DNA from 3 places in the Mesorhizobium quangtriensis genome. Region 2 is predicted to be linked to each of the others. Evidence: predicted binding sites of a transcription regulator. Region 2 holds the regulator's gene; each other region holds the start of a gene.

What was found. Region 2 encodes LexA, which represses DNA repair genes until DNA is damaged. Its sites were predicted from a motif close to TGTTCNNNNTGTGTTCNG; they were not measured.
Region 1: a site for LexA is predicted at 2,466-2,483, ahead of ABMA32_RS22805 (ImuA family protein). Genes of this name have one in related genera too.
Region 3: a site for LexA is predicted at 1,549-1,566, ahead of ruvC (crossover junction endodeoxyribonuclease RuvC). Genes of this name have one in related genera too.

The regions. Positions count from the first base shown of each region.
Region 1 covers NZ_JBEBMF010000005.1:63,417-69,085, reverse strand. The annotation lists gene ABMA32_RS22810 (helicase C-terminal domain-containing protein) at 1-2,147, shown strand, start outside; gene ABMA32_RS22805 (ImuA family protein) at 2,520-3,272, shown strand; gene ABMA32_RS22800 (Y-family DNA polymerase) at 3,187-4,710, shown strand; gene ABMA32_RS22795 (error-prone DNA polymerase) at 4,707-5,669, shown strand, end outside.
Region 2 covers NZ_JBEBMF010000003.1:467,499-473,167, forward strand. The annotation lists gene ABMA32_RS18065 (ComEC/Rec2 family competence protein) at 1-2,152, shown strand, start outside; gene lexA (transcriptional repressor LexA) at 2,146-2,865, opposite strand; gene ABMA32_RS18075 (molybdopterin molybdotransferase MoeA) at 2,973-4,181, opposite strand; gene moaC (cyclic pyranopterin monophosphate synthase MoaC) at 4,178-4,657, opposite strand; gene trpC (indole-3-glycerol phosphate synthase TrpC) at 4,660-5,472, opposite strand; gene trpD (anthranilate phosphoribosyltransferase) at 5,475-5,669, opposite strand, start outside.
Region 3 covers NZ_JBEBMF010000001.1:61,174-66,842, forward strand. The annotation lists gene ABMA32_RS00315 (AbrB/MazE/SpoVT family DNA-binding domain-containing protein) at 1-289, opposite strand, end outside; gene ruvA (Holliday junction branch migration protein RuvA) at 356-976, opposite strand; gene ruvC (crossover junction endodeoxyribonuclease RuvC) at 994-1,506, opposite strand; gene rcdA (protease adaptor protein RcdA) at 1,634-2,161, opposite strand; gene ABMA32_RS00335 (hypothetical protein) at 2,517-2,930, opposite strand; gene ABMA32_RS00340 (acyl-CoA synthetase) at 3,112-4,752, opposite strand; gene ABMA32_RS00345 (sulfite exporter TauE/SafE family protein) at 4,794-5,567, opposite strand.

The DNA.
Region 1 (5,669 bases), on a different contig from region 2:
GAGGGCCGGAGGTGGCGGCCACGCTCTCGCGCGAGATGCGCGCTTTCCGCGGCCTTCTGCATACCCTGCCGCAATCGCACGCTTCAGCGGTCGAGGCGCGCCAGGCCATCGAACAGCGCCTGCGCAAAGTGATCGCCCGAACCGAGCGGGTCGCGTCCACGATCGAACGCGACTCCATGATGAGCGAGCCCGCCATCACGGTCTCGGTCGCGCCCGCCGATCTCGCGCAGGCGTCGGCCTTGTCGCAAGTGGCGCGCACACTCGATGCGCCGGAAATCATCGAATACTGGAAATCGGCGCCTTACCTGCTCAACTTCATGCGACACTACAGCCTGAAGCAGCTTCTGACGGACGAGGCGGAGGCGCCCTCGGCGACCCTCCGCAGCGCCATCCAGGCCGCTCGGCCGACCATGCTCGATCACGACGCCATCGACGCCTATGCGCCGCTCGAGCCGGCCAATGGCCGCATGCGCGCGATCATGGACGACATCTTCGGCCAGCGTCTCGAACAGAATCTCTGGATACCCGCCGCCATGCCCTATTACGGCGACGCGCGATCCGGCGCGCCGCTGACCAAGGCGCTGATATTTTCGGCCTGGTCCATGGTGCCCGACGCGATTGCAGCCCTGCTGTCTTATGAAGCCGAACGGCGCATGGGCGTCGGCGAATCCGGCCGACGCTATTTCGAGCAACATCGTCTGCGCCCCTTGCAGTTCCGACAGGATCAGGGGCGGCTTGTGGGTTTGCGCGCGCTGCTCCTAATCTATCCGTCGCCGGCTCTGGCCGAGCTGGCCGATCCGCTCGCGGTTTTCAGTGAAACCGAGACCGCCCTGTCGCAGGAGGGCATGCGCGCCGCCATCGTCGACCGCCTCAAGCCCGCCCTCGAGGCTCTGCGAAAAGGGGCGGCGTCGCGGCAGGACGCCAACAGCGCCGAGTGGGCCGCTCCCGCCGTGGTAGATGACCTGCTGGGCACGCGGTCCCGCGCCTGGCTGGAGACGCCCCATGGCATGCGCGCCCTGGCGAGCGAAGACGCCTTTCAGGATCATGTCGCCGAGCTTGCGGCGGCGGTCAAGACGCACGACATCGGCGCTTCGTCCGCCGATCTTTCCGACCTGCTGGTAGACGTGGCGCTCGGCAGCCCGGCCGTCTGCGCGCTTCGCGCCCTCAAGCGGATCGCGCCCGAGCTGGCGTGGGACGACCCGCGCCTGCTCAGCGCCGCCGCTGAAGTCGCTTGGTCGTTCCGGGCGCTGTTCAACCAGCATGACGCGGTCGCCCTGTTGCGGCGGGATACCGACGATCACTATTGGCGCCGTGTGTTGGTCTACTGCGCCGAGCACAACCTACAGGCCGTCTTGGACGAATACGCCCACTACCTTGTCGATGCCGAAGGTCTCGGAGCCCGCCCGGCCGAGGAACGCGCCCTCGGCGTCGCGCGCGCCATGGCCCAGGCCCTGGCCATCCGCCCGTCGCAGATCGAGGTCGACGACGTGCATGTCGATGGCGAGGCCCTCGACATCAGCAAATTCCAGATGCGCGGACGCTTCGCGATGCGGCTCGCCGACTACAAGGACGAGGACGGCGCCGTCGCCCGGCTCGGAGGCGTGCGCGATGCGTTCAACTCGCCGTTCCGGCCATTCGTTCTCGCCACCACGTCGGTCGGCCAGGAGGGGTTGGATTTCCATCCCTATTGCTATCGCGTCTATCACTGGAACCTACCGGGCAACCCGGTGGACCTTGAACAGCGCGAAGGCCGCGTCAACCGCTTCAAGGGCCATGCCGTGCGTCTCAACTTGGCCGAGCGCCAAGGCGGTGCCGTCAGGGGCTGTGGGCAGGCGCCTGACGATCCGTGGAAGCTGATGTTCGAGCGCGCGCGCAGCCAGGCGGCGGTCGACACCGACCTCATCCCCTATTGGATCTACGAAGGTTCCGTGAGGGTCGAACGGCGCGTGCCGATGTTGCCGTTCAGTCGGGAAGTCACGCGACTCGCTTGGCTCAAGCGCAGCCTCACGGTCTATCGCCTAGCCTTTGGCCAACCGCGGCAAGACGATCTGCTTGACTACCTGCAAACTCTCGCGGGCCATGGAATGGATGCCAGCCAGCTTCTCGATTTGCAGATTCGGCTTGAACCGGAACTTCGGAACGTATGAGAACGATATCTACTTCGAGACCGCCCTTGGAAGGAATACGCGGTAGCCACTGCGGATTGGCTCTCGCCGCATACGATCAACATTTGGAGTGACGCGAGCGAACCAGCTTCGCCGTTCAGTTCTTGGTTCAAGCTTCCGCTCCCCGATCTACGTGTGCTGGGCGAGGTGGAAGCGAAGGAGACCCTTGGGTGATCTGGTCCCGCCGTACTGGGATCGATCCGTGCGGCAAAGGACCCGCCGCAAGACAGTGCAATTTTGCATCTCGCAGCTGCTTCGATTCGATGCTCGCCGCTGCTCTTGACTCACGCCCTTTATTTGGAGAACAAATAGAGAACATGATGCAAGAGCCATCCCAGGAGGTCAAGGACCAGCTTGCGGCCGGAGCCCGCCATAGAGTCGTTGCGCGCGCAAATCGAGAAGATCGAGGGTCGAACCCTGCGCGCGAAATCGGTGCTTCCTTTCGGAATTGCCGAGGTCGACGCGCGACTCCCGGGCGGAGGCCTGGCGCGTGGCGCTCTTCATGAAATTGCGGGCGGCGGATTTGGTGCCGTCGACGGTGCGGCCGCCGCCCTGTTCGCCGGCGGCATCGCCGCGCGGACGACGGGCAAGATCCTGTGGTGTATCACACGCGCGGATCTCTTCGCGCCGGCGCTCGCGCAGGCAGGATTGCCGCCGGATCGCGTGATCTACGTCGAGGCAGGCGACGACAAGGCGATCCTCGCCTGCATGGAGGAAGGCCTCCGACATGGCGGGCTGGGCGCCGTCGTCGGCGAGGTCGCCCGTCTTTCCATGACCGCCTCCCGGCGCTTGCAGCTCTCGGCTGAAGGCACCGGGACGATCGGCATCGCCCTTCGGCGCTGGCGGCGCCAGACCGAGGCCGCCGATTTTGGACAGCCAACCGCCGCGATGACGCGCTGGAGGATCTCGGTCCTGCCCTCGGCGGCGCTGCCCGTTCCTGGTGTCAGCCGCCATCGGTGGCTTGTCGAGTTGATCCGCGCCCGCGCGGGCGAGAGTGCAGATTTCGAGTTGGAGGCTTGCGATGACACGGGTTGTCTCGCTCTTCCTGCCGAGCTGGTCGACCGATCGGCTGCGGCGGAAGGCCGGCGACGCGGCGCCTCCGGTTGAGGCCCCGCTCGTCCTGATCGGCCGGGAAGGAAGCCGGCGCGTGGTGGTCTCGGCGGATGCCGCTGCGCGGGCGGCTGGCTTGCGGCCCGGCATGCCGGTCGCCAAGGCGCAGGTCCTCGTCCGGGACCTGCTCATCCAGGATGCCGACCCGATCGCGGATTCCGAGGCGCTGGAGCGCCTCGCTTTGTGGGTGCTGCAGCGCTTTGCCCCGATCGTCGCGGTGGATGGCGACGACGGGATCGTGATCGACACCACGGGCGCCGATCATCTCCATGGTGGTGAAGAAGCGATGCTCGATGCCCTGATCGGTCGCCTTGCCATGTCCGGCATCGCCGCGCGCGCCGCCGTGGCCGACAGCTGGGGCGCCGCGCATGCCTTTGCCCGTTACCTTGCCAGCCCGGGCTTCGTGGCGGCAGCCGGGCATGGGCCGAACATCGTCTCCTCATTGCCGTTGGAGGCTCTGCGTCTGCCTGCGGTGATGAACCAGGATCTGCGCGTGCTCGGCTTCCAGCAGGTCGGCGATCTTCTGGCGCAGCCGCGCGCGCCGCTGACGCTTCGCTTCGGTCACGAGCTCGGCCGGCGGCTTGACCAGGCGGTCGGGGCGGCGGCGGAACCGATCGATCCAGTCCGGGCGGCCGACCTGATCGAGGTCCGGCGCAGCTTCGCCGAACCGATCTCCGCGGCCGAGACAATCGCGCGCTACATCGGCAAGCTCGTCGTTGCGCTCTGCGAACGCCTCGAGGAAGCCGATCTCGGTGCGCGGCGGCTCGATCTTCACCTGCGGCGCGTCGACAATCAGCGCCAGGCGATCCGTGTCGGCATGGCAATGCCCGTGCGCGACGTAAAGCGTCTCACCCGGCTTTTGTGCGACAGGATCGAAACCATCGATCCGGGCTTCGGCATCGAGCTCCTTTCCCTCGTCGCAAGCAGCACCGTACCCCTGGTCCGCAAGCAGACCGTCAGCTCGCTGATCGAAGAGGCCATCCCCGACGTGTCCGATCTGATCGACACGCTCGCCAACCGCGTCGGCGAACGGGCCGTCTATCGCGCGGCGCCGCTATCCAGTGACGTGCCCGAGCGCGTCGTCGCCCGCATTCCGGCAATGGCGCCCGACACCGGCGCCACCTGGCCGGGCCATTGGCCGCGGCCCGCGCGCCTGCTGCAGCGCCCCGAGTTGATCGAGACCGTCGCGCTCCTGCCCGATCATCCCCCGGTCGCCTTCACCTGGCGCGGCATTCGCCGCCGTGTGCGCCGGGCCGACGGGCCCGAGCGCGTGTTCGGGGAATGGTGGAAACGCGATGCCGAACTCGCGACCGTGCGCGACTATTTCAGGGTCGAAGACGAAGCTGGCGAACGATACTGGATCTATCGCGCCGGCGACGGCGAGGATGCGGTGATCGGGTCGCATCGCTGGTTCTTGCATGGGGTGTTCGGATGAGCACTCATCGCTATGTCGAGCTTCAGGTCACATCGCATTTCAGCTTCCTGCGCGGGGCGTCGTCGGCCGACGAGCTCTTCGCACAGGCAGCGATCCAGGGCATCGAGGCGCTTGCGGTCGTCGACCGCAACAGCCTTGCCGGTATCGTTCGCGCACACGAAGCTTCGAAGGCAACCGGCGTGCGCCTGATCGTCGGCTGCCGCCTTGATCTGTCCGACGGCATGTCTCTCCTGGTCTATCCGACCGACCGAGCCGCTTACGCGCGGCTCTGCCGGCTGCTCTCGCTCGGCAAGCGGCGCGCGGGCAAGGGCAAATGCAGCCTCGCATGGGTCGACGTGGTCGCCTATGGCGAGGGTCTGATCGCGGTGCTCGTGCCTGACATGGCCGACGACGATTGTCGCCTTCACCTGCGCCAGCTGCGCGATGCCTTCGCCGACCGCGCCTACTTGGCGCTGACGCTCAGACGCCGGCCGAACGACCAGCTCCGGCTTCACGAGCTCTCGAACGCCGCTGCCGCGGCGAAGGTCCGTACCGTCGTGACCAACGACGTGCTCTTTCACGAACCCGATCGCCGGATCCTTCAGGACGTCGTCACCTGCATTCGCCACAACGTCACGATCGACGGGCTCGGCGACCGCCGCGAACGACATGCCGATCGCTATCTCAAGCCGCCAGAGGAGATGCACCGCCTGTTCACCCGCTACCCGGAGGCCCTGGCGCGCACGCTGGAGATCGCCGAGCGGTGTCGCTTCAGTCTCGATGAGCTGGCCTATCAATATCCTGAGGAGCGTGACGATCCTTCGCTTACGCCGCAGGAGACGCTCGAAAAGCTGACCTGGGAAGGTGCGGCGTTCCGCTATCCCGAAGGTTTGCCCGATGAGGTGCGCGCCGCCCTTCAGCACGAGTTGCGCCTGATCAAGAAGCTCGACTATGCGCCGTATTTTTTGACGGTGAACAGC
Region 2 (5,669 bases):
ACCGGCTGTTCTGCCGCTCGCTGCGGCAGCCGCCGGTCTTGGGCTTTTGGCGTTCGCGTCACGCAGTCGGCCGGCGCTGCATATGGCGTTCATGGCGGCTCTGCTGTGCCTCGTCGGTGTTCTGCTTGCAAAAGCGGAAACATGGCGCGCCGGCACCAAGATGCTTGGCGGCGAGATCACGACCCAGCTTACCGGCCGCGTGGCCGCGATCGAGCGCATGGCCAATGGCCGTGTCCGCTTGACGATCGATGTCGTCGGCACGGCGCGACCCGTCCTGCGCTACGCGCCGGAGCGCGTGCGCGTCTCGGCGAGGCGCATCCCCGACGACGTGACGGTTGGCGAGACTGTCGTCGGCCTCGTCCGCCTCATGCCGCCATCCGGCCCTGTGCGGCCGGGAAGTTACGATTTCTCGCTGGAAAGCTATTTCGACGGCATAGGCGCCAGCGGATTTTTCCTGCGCGGGCCAGAGCGCGCATCTGCCGTCGGTCCAATGCCTGCGCTTGCAACGTTTGGTGCCTCAATCGAACGGCTGCGCCTCTCTATTGCCGAGCGAATCAGCGGCCATATCGGAGGCCCGGAGGGCGAGATCGCGGCCGCACTGGTGGTCGGCGTCCGCGCCGGCATACCGGAGGAGATAAACGAGGCTCTGCGGCGCAGCGGCATCTACCACGTCATCTCGATCTCGGGCCTGCACATGGCGCTTGTCGCCGGTACCATCATGGGCCTGATGCGCGCCGGGTTCGCCCTGTTTCCTTCCTTCTCCTCGCGCCATCCCGTGAAGAAATACGCCGCCACCGTCGCGCTTGTCGGGCTTTCCGGCTACCTGTTCATGTCCGGCGCGGAGGTCGCCGCTCAGCGAAGTTTCATCATGCTCGCGGTCATGCTCGTGGCGGTCCTCTTCGACCGCGCAGCGCTTACTTTGCGCAATCTCGTGATCTCAGCGATCATAGTGATCGTGGTCTCGCCGCATGAGGTGATCGGCCCGAGCTTCCAGATGTCGTTTGCCGCGACAGCAGCACTCGTCGGCGCCTATGCCGCATGGGCGGACTGGCGCAGCAACCGTCCGTCGGCGCACGTAGCTGAGCGTACGCTGCTGCGCAGGGCGGCTCGCTTTTCGCTGGCCGCGATCGCGGGGCTTGCGGTCACCTCCATAGTTGCGGGCGGCGCAACGGCGATCTACGCGGCGTGGCACTTTCAGCAGATGCCGTCGCTGGGGCTGTTCACCAATCTGACTGCGATGCCGGTGGTCTCGGTGATAGTCATGCCGTTCGCGGTGCTGGGCTCGCTCGCCATGCCCTTCGGCCTCGACGGCCCATTTTTCCAGATCATGGGTTTCGGACTGTCCGTCATGCTCGCGATAGCGCAGTGGTTCGCGGAACGATCGCCCCTCGATGTGGTCGGCATGATCAGGCCGGAGGCGGTGGCCGTGCTGACGGTAGCCTTGCTTGCCGCCACCGTCACGTCGACCTGGCTGCGCGTCGCCGCCATTCCGGTCGCACTCGCCAGCCTGTTCCTGCTGTTCGACCGGCAACCCGACCTGTTGGTCTCGGAAGACGCCCGGCTCGTCGGCCTCGACCTCGGCGCCGGCCAGATCGCCATCAACCGCCCACGCCCCAATCAGTTCACCATCGACAACTGGTCACGTGCCATGCAGGCACAGGAAATCGTTCGGCCTACGGAAGGCGAGGGAACTGTTGCAAGCGACGGGACCGTCACCGTCACCGCCGGCTTCTCATGCGCCGAGAGCGTCTGCCTTGCCCGGCATCCGTCCGGTGCTGTCGTGGCGCTTGTCCCCGATGCCGCGACAGCCGCCGATCACTGCAGCACCGCCACGTTCATCCTCATTGAGGATGCGTCGGCAAAGGATGTCTGCAACTGGAAGGAGCTGCTGGTTGTGACGTCCCGTGATCTTGCACGCTACGGAAGTGCCGCAGTTACCTTCTCAGGCTCGGGCAAGCCCACAATCCAGTATGCCATCGCAAAACCGTATCGGCCATGGCACACTCAGCGCGCCTTCTCGCGCGCCGCCCGTGGCCTGCCGCCATACCAGCCGGGCACAACACCCAAGACTGGTGATGATAACAAACCGGTCACCGACGATCGCACGCCGACAGCCACGCCCATTTCGCCTGAAGAAGCCGCGCCTCAATAGCGGCGGATAAGCCCGACCAGCTTGCCCTGCACCTTCACGCGGTCGGGGCCGAAAATCCGTGTTTCATAAGCGGGGTTGGCCGCTTCGAGAGCAATCGAAGCGCCCTTGCGGCGAAACCGCTTCAACGTGGCTTCCTCGTCATCGACCAGCGCCACCACGATCTCACCCGGATTGGCGCTCGAGGAATTCTTGATGATGACCGTGTCGCCGTCGAAGATACCGGCCTCAATCATCGAATCGCCTTTGACCTCCAGCGCATAGTGTTCGCCGCCCGACAGCATTTCCGGCGGCACGGCGATGGAGTGCGTCTTGTGCTGGATCGCGTCGATCGGAACGCCGGCCGCGATACGGCCCATCACAGGGATGGCAACGGACCCGGCATCGTCGTCATTGCTTGCAGACCGGTTTCGCGGCGCCGGCTCCGGCTGGCTGCGCCCGAGGCTGCCCTGGATGACGCTGGGCGAAAACTTCTTCGCCGCATTGAGGCCCGGCGCGATGGAATCGGGAAGCCTGATGACCTCCAGCGCCCGCGCCCGGTTCGGCAGGCGGCGGATGAAGCCCCGCTCTTCCAGCGCCGTGATCAGCCGGTGGATGCCGGACTTGGAGGCAAGGTCGAGCGCTTCCTTCATTTCGTCGAAGGAGGGTGGAATGCCTGACTCCTTCAGCCGCTCGTGAATGAAGAGCAGGAGCTCATGTTGCTTGCGGGTCAGCATCGACATTCCCCCGAGGAATCAAGGTCAAACAAAACCAGAACAAACACTATCTGTTCCAGTTGTGTTCCGCAACTGTTTAAATTTTAATGAATACGTTGACGTTTTGTTCAGCGTAACAGCAGAACGCGGCAAGGATCGCCCGCTTTCACTTCCGGAGCGAAAGGCTCGCGCACGATCAGCCCGCCGGCATCGGCCAGCAGTCGCAGCATCGACGAATCCTGTATCGCAAAGGGCGTCGCCACGATTCGTTCAGGCAGAAATTCCACGGTGGCCCGGACATAGTCCTGGCGCAGATCGTTCGCTGCCATCGTGCCGCCCAGCACAGCGTCGATGAAGGGCGCTTCGTAATGCCGCCCGCCGAGCCGAGCCAGCAACGGGCTCAAAAAAAGCTGAGAACAGACGAGGCTGGCGACAGGGTTTCCGGGTAGCCCGAGGCAGCGGGTGTGGCCAAGGCGCCCGAACATGAGAGGCTTGCCCGGCCGCATCGCGATCTTCCAGAAACCGAGCTCCATGCCGATCTGCTTCAGCGCGGTGTGCACCAGATCATGGTCGCCTACGGACGCGCCGCCGAGCGTGATGATGACATCCGCGTCAGCCTCGAGAGCCTTGCGCACCAAGTCCGAAATTGCCTCGATCCTGTCCGGCGCTATGCCGAGGTCGAGGACGCGTGCGCCGGCCTGCTGGGCGATTGCCGCGACGCCGTAGGCGTTGGAGGCAATGATCTGGTCGGGACCGGTGGCGCTGCCGGGGGGCAGAAGTTCGTCGCCGGTCGCTATAAGCGCGACGAGCGGCTTCCTGACGACCGGCAGGGCAGGATGGTTTGCCGATGCGGCGAGCGACAGCGCGGCTGGGTCGAGTGTCCGCCCCGCTTCCAGCAGCGTTTCCCCATCAGTGAAATCAAGCCCGCGCTTGCGGATATGGCGTCCCGCTGCGACGGTTTCGAGAACCTCGATCGTGTCGCCGTCGAGCGGCCTGACATTCTCCTGTATCGCGATCGTATCGGCCCCGTGGGGAACGGGCGCACCGGTGAAAATCCGCACTGCCTGCCCGGGGCCGACCTCGCCCGGAAAAAGCTTGCCCGCCGCAGCCGTGCCGACAAGCTGCAGGCAGGCAGGGATGTCAGCGACGTCGCTGGCGCGGACGGCATATCCATCCATGGCCGAGGCGTCGAACGGCGGCTGTGTCCGCAGCGCTTGGATAGGTCCTGCCAGAACACGACCGGCCGCCTCGGCGAGAGGGACGATTTCGGCTTCTCCCGGACCAGCGCCTGCAAGGATACGCGCCAGCGCTTGGTCGACGGGCAGCAGCCCGCTCATGCGTAAGCCCTGTAGTCGCCCGACTTGCCGCCTGTCTTTTCGACCAGCCTGATGCCGGAGATGACCATGCCGCGATCGATAGCCTTGGCCATGTCGTAGATGGTCAGGCAGGCGACCGTCGCCGCGGTCAGCGCTTCCATCTCGACTCCCGTCTTGCCGGTGACGCGGGCCATCGTCGTCACGCGCAGCCCCGGCAGCGTCTCGTCAGGCTCGATGTCGACCGTCACCTTGGTAAGCATCAGCGGGTGGCAGAGCGGGATCAGGTCCGATGTCTTCTTGGCCGCCATGATGCCGGCGATCCGCGCCGCTCCCAGCACGTCGCCCTTCTTTGCATTGCCTTCGAGGATCGTCTTCAGCGTTGCCGGCTGCATCGTCACCATGCCCTCGGCGATCGCCGTACGTACGGTTTCTTCCTTCGAGCCGACATCGACCATGTCGGCCTTGCCGTCCTCGCCGAGGTGGGTGAGGCGGCCCATGTTCAGGCCTGTAGTACGGCCGGCGCGCCGTTCAGCAGCGCTTTCGTTGCTGCCGTAACATCGACCTGCCGCATCAGGCTTTCGCCGACCAGAAACGTGCCGATGCCGGCGCGTTCGAGTCGGACGCAGTCGTCATGCGTGAAGATCCCGCTCTCGCCGACCAGAAGCCGGTCGGATGGAACCAGCTTCGCCAGTCGCTCGGAAGTCTCCAGCGACGTCTCGAAGGTGCGCAGGTTGCGGTTGTTGATGCCGATCAGCCGCGAAGAAAGCTTCAGCGCGCGCTCGGTCTCCTCTTCGTCGTGGACCTCGATCAGCGAGTCCATGCCGAGCTCGGTGGCAGTCTCTTCCAGCAGCCTGGCGTCCGTATCGTTGAGGCTCGCCATGATGATCAGGATCGCGTCCGCACCCCAGGCGCGCGCTTCGTAGACCTGATACGGCTCAAACATGAAGTCCTTGCGCAGCGCCGGCAGTTTCGTCGCTGCGCGGGCCGCCGTTAGGAACTCCGGCGCACCCTGAAAAGAAGGCGTGTCGGTCAGCACCGACAGACAGGCCGCGCCGCCGAGTTCATAAGCGCGGGCGAGCGTCGGCGGATCGAAATCGGCGCGGATCAGCCCCTTGGAGGGGCTCGCCTTCTTCACTTCCGCGATCAGCGCGAAATCGCCCTTGTTGCGCTTCGCTTCGAGCGCTGCAAGAAAACCGCGCGGCTTATCTGCGTTCAACGCGCGCGCCTTGACTTCGGCGAGCGACAGCCGCGCCTTGGCGGCCGCGATCTCGTCGCGCTTGTAGGCCTCGATCTTATTCAGGATATCGACCAAGTTCACCCCTTGGATACGTCGACCAGCCGATCGAGAACCTTTGCCGCCTTGCCTGAGTCTATCGCTTCGGCGGCGAGATTCACGCCGTTCCCGATGGAGCCAGCCTTGCCTGCCACGACAAGCCCTGCGCCGGCGTTCATCAGCACGGTGTCGCGATAGGCGCCGGGCGCGCCCTCAAGCAGCCCGCGCAGGGCGGC
Region 3 (5,669 bases), on a different contig from region 2:
GCTTTTTGCCGACGAGTTCATTCCATTCCCGCTTGATCCGCTCGTCATCTTCCGCGACCGCCTGTCCAATCGCATTGTCGAAATCTTCAAGCGTGGCAGGGGCACCCCTGGGGGGATTGCCGAGAATGCCCGCGAGGTCGGCAATTTTTTTGTTCTTTGGCAAAGCCACGACTTCACCATTCCTGACAGTGACGAAAAATTTTGTGCCCGGCTTCAGGGCCAACTCGTCTCTTACCTCTTTCGGGATCGTCAACTGTCCCTTGGAGGTCATTGTCGTGAAAGCGCCCATGACTTACTCCTGCCAAACATTCTTACTGATCATAAATAGTAAGAAAATCTCTGCTCAGCAATACAACTATCGCGCCAGCTCTTTCAACCCAAGTCTGATCAGCTTGGACGAGTCCGCCCCCTCACCGGCGCTCTTCAGAGCGGCAGCCACGGCATTCGCCGCAATGTCGCGCGAATAGCCGAGATTGACCAGCGCCGAGACGGCGTCGGCGATTGGCGCCGGCGCAACGCCCTCACCGAGTTCCTGCTTCAGCCCGATCGTCCCCGACGCAGCGCCCGCAAAGGCCGGCGCCTTGTTCTTCAGCTCGGTGACGATCCGCTCGGCGACCTTCTTGCCCACGCCCGGGGCACGGCTAACGGTGGCGATATCGCGTAGCGCGATCGCATTGGCTAGATCGGCCGGAGCCAGTGTCGAAAGAATTGCCAGCGCGACCTTGGCGCCGACGCCCTGCACATTATTCATCAGCAACCGGAACCACTCACGCTCCAGCACCGACTCGAAGCCGTAGAGCCGGATCATGTCCTCGCGCACATAGGTCTCGATGAAGAGCGTAACCGCCTCACCTGGGCCGGGAAGATGCGCCAGCGTCCGCGACGAGCAGTAGGCCACGTAGCCGACGCCATGCACGTCGATCGTGCAGTGGTCCTCGTCGATCTCGTCCAGCGTGCCCCTGAGCTTGCCGATCATTGCCCCGCCTTCAATCCCTACGCCACCGCCCGCGCCAACCGCGCCGCCGGGCTTTGCATGTGGTGCGCGTGGCAGATGGCGATGGCGAGCGCGTCGGCGGCGTGTTCGCTGTCGAAGCACGCCTTCGGCATCAGCACCTTCACCATCATGTGGATCTGCTGCTTCTCGCCATGTCCGACGCCGATCACCGCCTTCTTCACTGCGTTGGGCGCGTATTCGGCGACCTCCAGGCCAGCCAGCGCGGGCACCAGCATGGCGATGCCGCGCGCCTGTCCGAGTTTCAGCGTCGCCACCGCATCCTTGTTGACGAAGGTCTGCTCGACGGCCGCCTCATGCGGCGCCTGTTGCCCGACCACGCCCACCAGTCCGTCATGAATCTGCCTGAGCCTCACCGCCAACGCGGCCTTGTCGTCAGACTTTATCGTGCCGGCTGCGACGAAGCGCAGCGAATTGCCAAGAGTCTCGACCACGCCCCATCCGGTACGCCGCAGTCCGGGATCGATGCCGATGATACGAATCGCCTGAGCCATCGCGGAACCTTTACCTGTCCGCTGGAGCGATGCCAGAGAAATGTGAACAAAGCAGAAACAGAGGCCGCGCCGAGGCCATGATTTCAGGGGAAATCCCCGCAGACGGTTCCGGCAGGGGTTTGGCGGCTCAGCCGCGCGCAAACGCCGTGTTCAGGAGCGTGATCTGGTCGGATACCGGATTGGGGCTGCGCACTGGCGACAGCGGCGTGACGGTATTCTTGCCGTAGATCTCGTCGTCCATGCGCCGGACCAGCCCCTGCAGGCTGAGCGAGCGGTTCACCAGGTCGACGAAGGCTACCGGCAGTTCGCCCCAGCCGCTTGCGTCAGCATGGGCGGACGCGGTGTCGAGCCTTACCTTGGCCTTTTCGATCGCGACCTGGTCTCGGCTCATCTCGCCGGAGTTGGCCGCGCGCTGCAGCAGCAGCCAGGAAGCGATCTGCATAAGGCGGGTGGTGAGACGCATGGATTCCGCCGCATAAAGCGTCGCGGCGAGGCGCGACAGCTTCTTTGCTTCCGCGCGGCCCTCGCCGTCGAGATATTCGGCGGCGTTTTCTACCAGCGTCATGCCTTCGTTATAGAGCGGCTTGAAGGACTGCGAGAAAACGCGGCGTTCCGCGAGCTTGATCGTCTTGCTGTCCGTCGACGGCTCGCTCATGTCCAAACGCCCCTGCACTACTTTCCCGCTCCGGCTGTCCACTCAGCCGCCAGTCCTATTTGACCACCCACGGACCGGCGCAGCGAAAATGCGCCGTCATGCAGAGCAACGCAAGCGTATGTTTAATAAAAGGTTAACGGTACCGGCCCGGGTGTTAGCCGGCGACAATCCGCGAACGCTGTCGGACAAAAAAAAGAGCCGCGAAAAGGCGGCTCTCAGGAGTTTAACAGGGAGGCGTCAAACGAAGTGGCTCCAGCCACTCGGTAAGAATCCAGATCACTGGATGCGCACAGTAAACGCCCGTAAAGCTTAATGCGGGGTTAACTGACGGGCCGGAATCCGGTAAAAATTTTCGTCATTCCGCCGGAATGTGATGCGCGGCCGAAGCGGGACTTGCCCTCCAGAGCGCCGAAAGCGCGATGAACGCGAACAGGAACGTGCCGGCGAAATAGACCATGGCCGATACGCCCAGCAGCGGCTCGATCGACGGGTCTCCGCCGTAAAGAATGAAGAGCCCGATGAACATGCCGAGGCTGCTCAGCGCAGCGATCCAGAAGTGGATTTTGGCGAGCATCGACGCGCCGGCTCCCGGCACGAGATGGTAGAAGACGGCGAAGACCGCCGACATCAGCCAGCCCAGCACCATGATGTGCGCGTGGGTCGGCAATTGCGAGTGGTCCTGAGACATCGCCATGTGCAGGCCGAGCGACATGCCGACCAGCGAATAGATGACAGCGATGGTGAAGAAGTTGCGCGCTGTGCCTTTCATGGAGTTCCCCCTCGGGTCCGGATGATGTATCGCGCATTTCTGCGGCGGGCCCGTATCGGGACAATGTCGCCACGGGAAAAGCACGATGCACGCAGGATACCTGAGTCGCGACTACCTGCCACGAACCGGCTGCTGGAACAGAAATCCCTCGGCGACGAAGACGGCAGGACTGTCCGACCCGCTATCCGGCCTTGGCGCGGTCGCGCAGCTTGAACTTCTGGATCTTGCCGGTCGAGGTCTTGGGGATTTCGGTGAAGATCACCGCCTTTGGCACCTTGAAGCGCGCCAGCAGCCCACGGCAGTGCGCGATGATCTCGTCCTCCGTCGCGCTCGCCCCCGGCTTCAGCTCGACATAGGCGACGGGAACCTCACCCCATTTGTCGTCATGCCTTGCCACCACGCCGCAGGAAGCGACCGCCTTGTGCTTGTAGAGCGCGTCTTCCACCTCGATGGACGAAATGTTCTCGCCGCCCGAGATGATGATGTCCTTGGAGCGGTCCTTGAGCTGGATGTAGCCGTCCGGATGCATGACGCCGAGGTCGCCCGAATGGAACCAGCCGCCGGCAAAGGCCTCGTCGGTGGCTTTTTTGTTCTTAAGGTAGCCCTTCATGACGATGTTGCCGCGGAACATCACCTCGCCGATCGTCTGACCGTCGGCAGGCGTCTCGATCATCGTCTCCGGGTCCATCACGGTCAGCCCCTCCAGCGGCGCGTAGCGCACACCCTGCCGGGCCTTTTTAGAGGTTCGGGCATCCTTATCGAGACCGTCCCACTCGCCGTGCCATTCATTGACGACCGCCGGCCCGTAGGTTTCCGTCAGCCCGTAGAGATGGGTCACCGCAAAGCCTTCGTCGGCCATGCCGGCGAGCACCGCCTCGGGCGGCGGCGCGGCGGCGGTGTTGAAGGTGACCGTCTGCGAGAAGTCGCGTTTCTCTTCCGGCCGTGCGTTGATCAGCACCGACATCACGATCGGCGCGCCACAGAGATGCGTGACCCCATGGTCGGCGATGGCGTCGTAGATCGGCTTCGGTCGCACCCAGCGCAGGCAGACATGAGTTCCCGCGTGCACGGCAAGCGTCCAGGGGAAGCACCAGCCGTTGCAGTGGAACATCGGCAGCGTCCACAGATAGACCGCATGTTTCGCCATGCCGGCATGGATGGTGTTGGCATAGGCCATCAGCGCCGCGCCGCGATGATGGTAGACGACGCCTTTCGGATTGCCCGTCGTGCCGGACGTGTAGTTCAGCGACAGCGCATCCCATTCGTCGTCGGGCATCGACCATGCGAAGTCGGCGGCCCCGGACGCAACAAAGTCCTCGTAGTCGATCGAACCGATCCGCTCTCCCTTGGGATAGTGGGCGTCGGCGGGATATTCCGGATCGTCGAAATCGATGATCATCGGCTTTGCCTTGGCGAGCGCCAGCGCCTCGCGCATCACGCCCGAAAACTCGCGGTCGACGATCAGCACCTTAGTTTCGGCGTGGTCGAGCTGGAACGCGATGATGGCGGCGTCGAGCCGGGTGTTGAGCGAATGCAGCACCGCCTTGGTCATCGGCACACCGAAATGAGCCTCCAGCATCGGCGGCGTGTTGGACAACATGACGGTAACAGTGTCGCCCTTGCCGATACCGCGTTGGGCAAGCGCCGAGGCAAGCTGCAGGGAGCGCTGCCAGAACTGTGCGTAGGACCATCGGCTCGCGCCGTGGATGATCGCGGTGTGGTCGGGATAGGTCTTGGCTGTCCGTTCCAGATAGGTGATCGGCGTCAGCGGCTGAAAGTTCGCCGGCTGGCGATCCAGGTCCATTTCATAGGGATTCGTCATAGGCCCTCCCGGGGGAACCACAGCGTTCAAGCGGCGCAACGTCAGTAAAGGATGTCCAGCACGCCATCATAAATCAGCTTCACCGCGATCAGCGCAACAGTACAATAGGTGAAGGGATAGAATATCTCCGGTCGCATGCGCCGCACCAGCCAGGCGCCGGCGAGCGTCGCCAGCGGTGCGATCGGCATGAGCACGAGCGAGGCGGTCAGGTTGGTGGCGTCGAACTGGCCGAGCGCGAAATAGGGCACCAGCTTCACGGCATTCGTCACGGCAAAGAAGATCGCTGCCGTCCCGCTCAGCACTTTCGGATCGAGCCTCAGCGGCAGGGCATAGACCTGGAACGGCGGCCCGCCGACATGAGCGACGAAGCTGGTGAAGCCCGACACGACGCCCCAGAAGGCTGCGGCGATCCTGTTATGAGAGGCGCTGTGGCCGCTGCCGTGCCGCAATTGCTGATAGATCCAGCGCAGCACGAAGACGAACGCCACCGCGCCAACGATGAGGCGTACCATTCCGGCCGTGACCAGGGCGGCGGTCAACCAGCCCGCGCCGATGCCCACTATCGCGCCCGGCATCATCGAAACCAGCACGCTGCGGTCATAGATGCCGCGCCACGTCCACACCGAGACGATATCCATCAAGCACAGGATCGGCAGCAGGATCGCCGCCGCCTGCACCGGGCTCATCACCAGCGCCATCAGCGGCACGCCGACAAAGCCGACCGCACCGCCGAAGCCTCCCTTGGACAGGCCGACGAGGATGACAGCCGGGACGGCCGCCGCGTAAAACCAGGGATCGGTGAGCAGTGCGTTCATGGGAAGATGCGTGCGGGAACCGCCGCATTAGCGCTAAACGCGCCCGAAGGCGAATCGAATGTGCGGCTGTTCAAGCGAGGTTGCCTGATCTATGCCGCATTC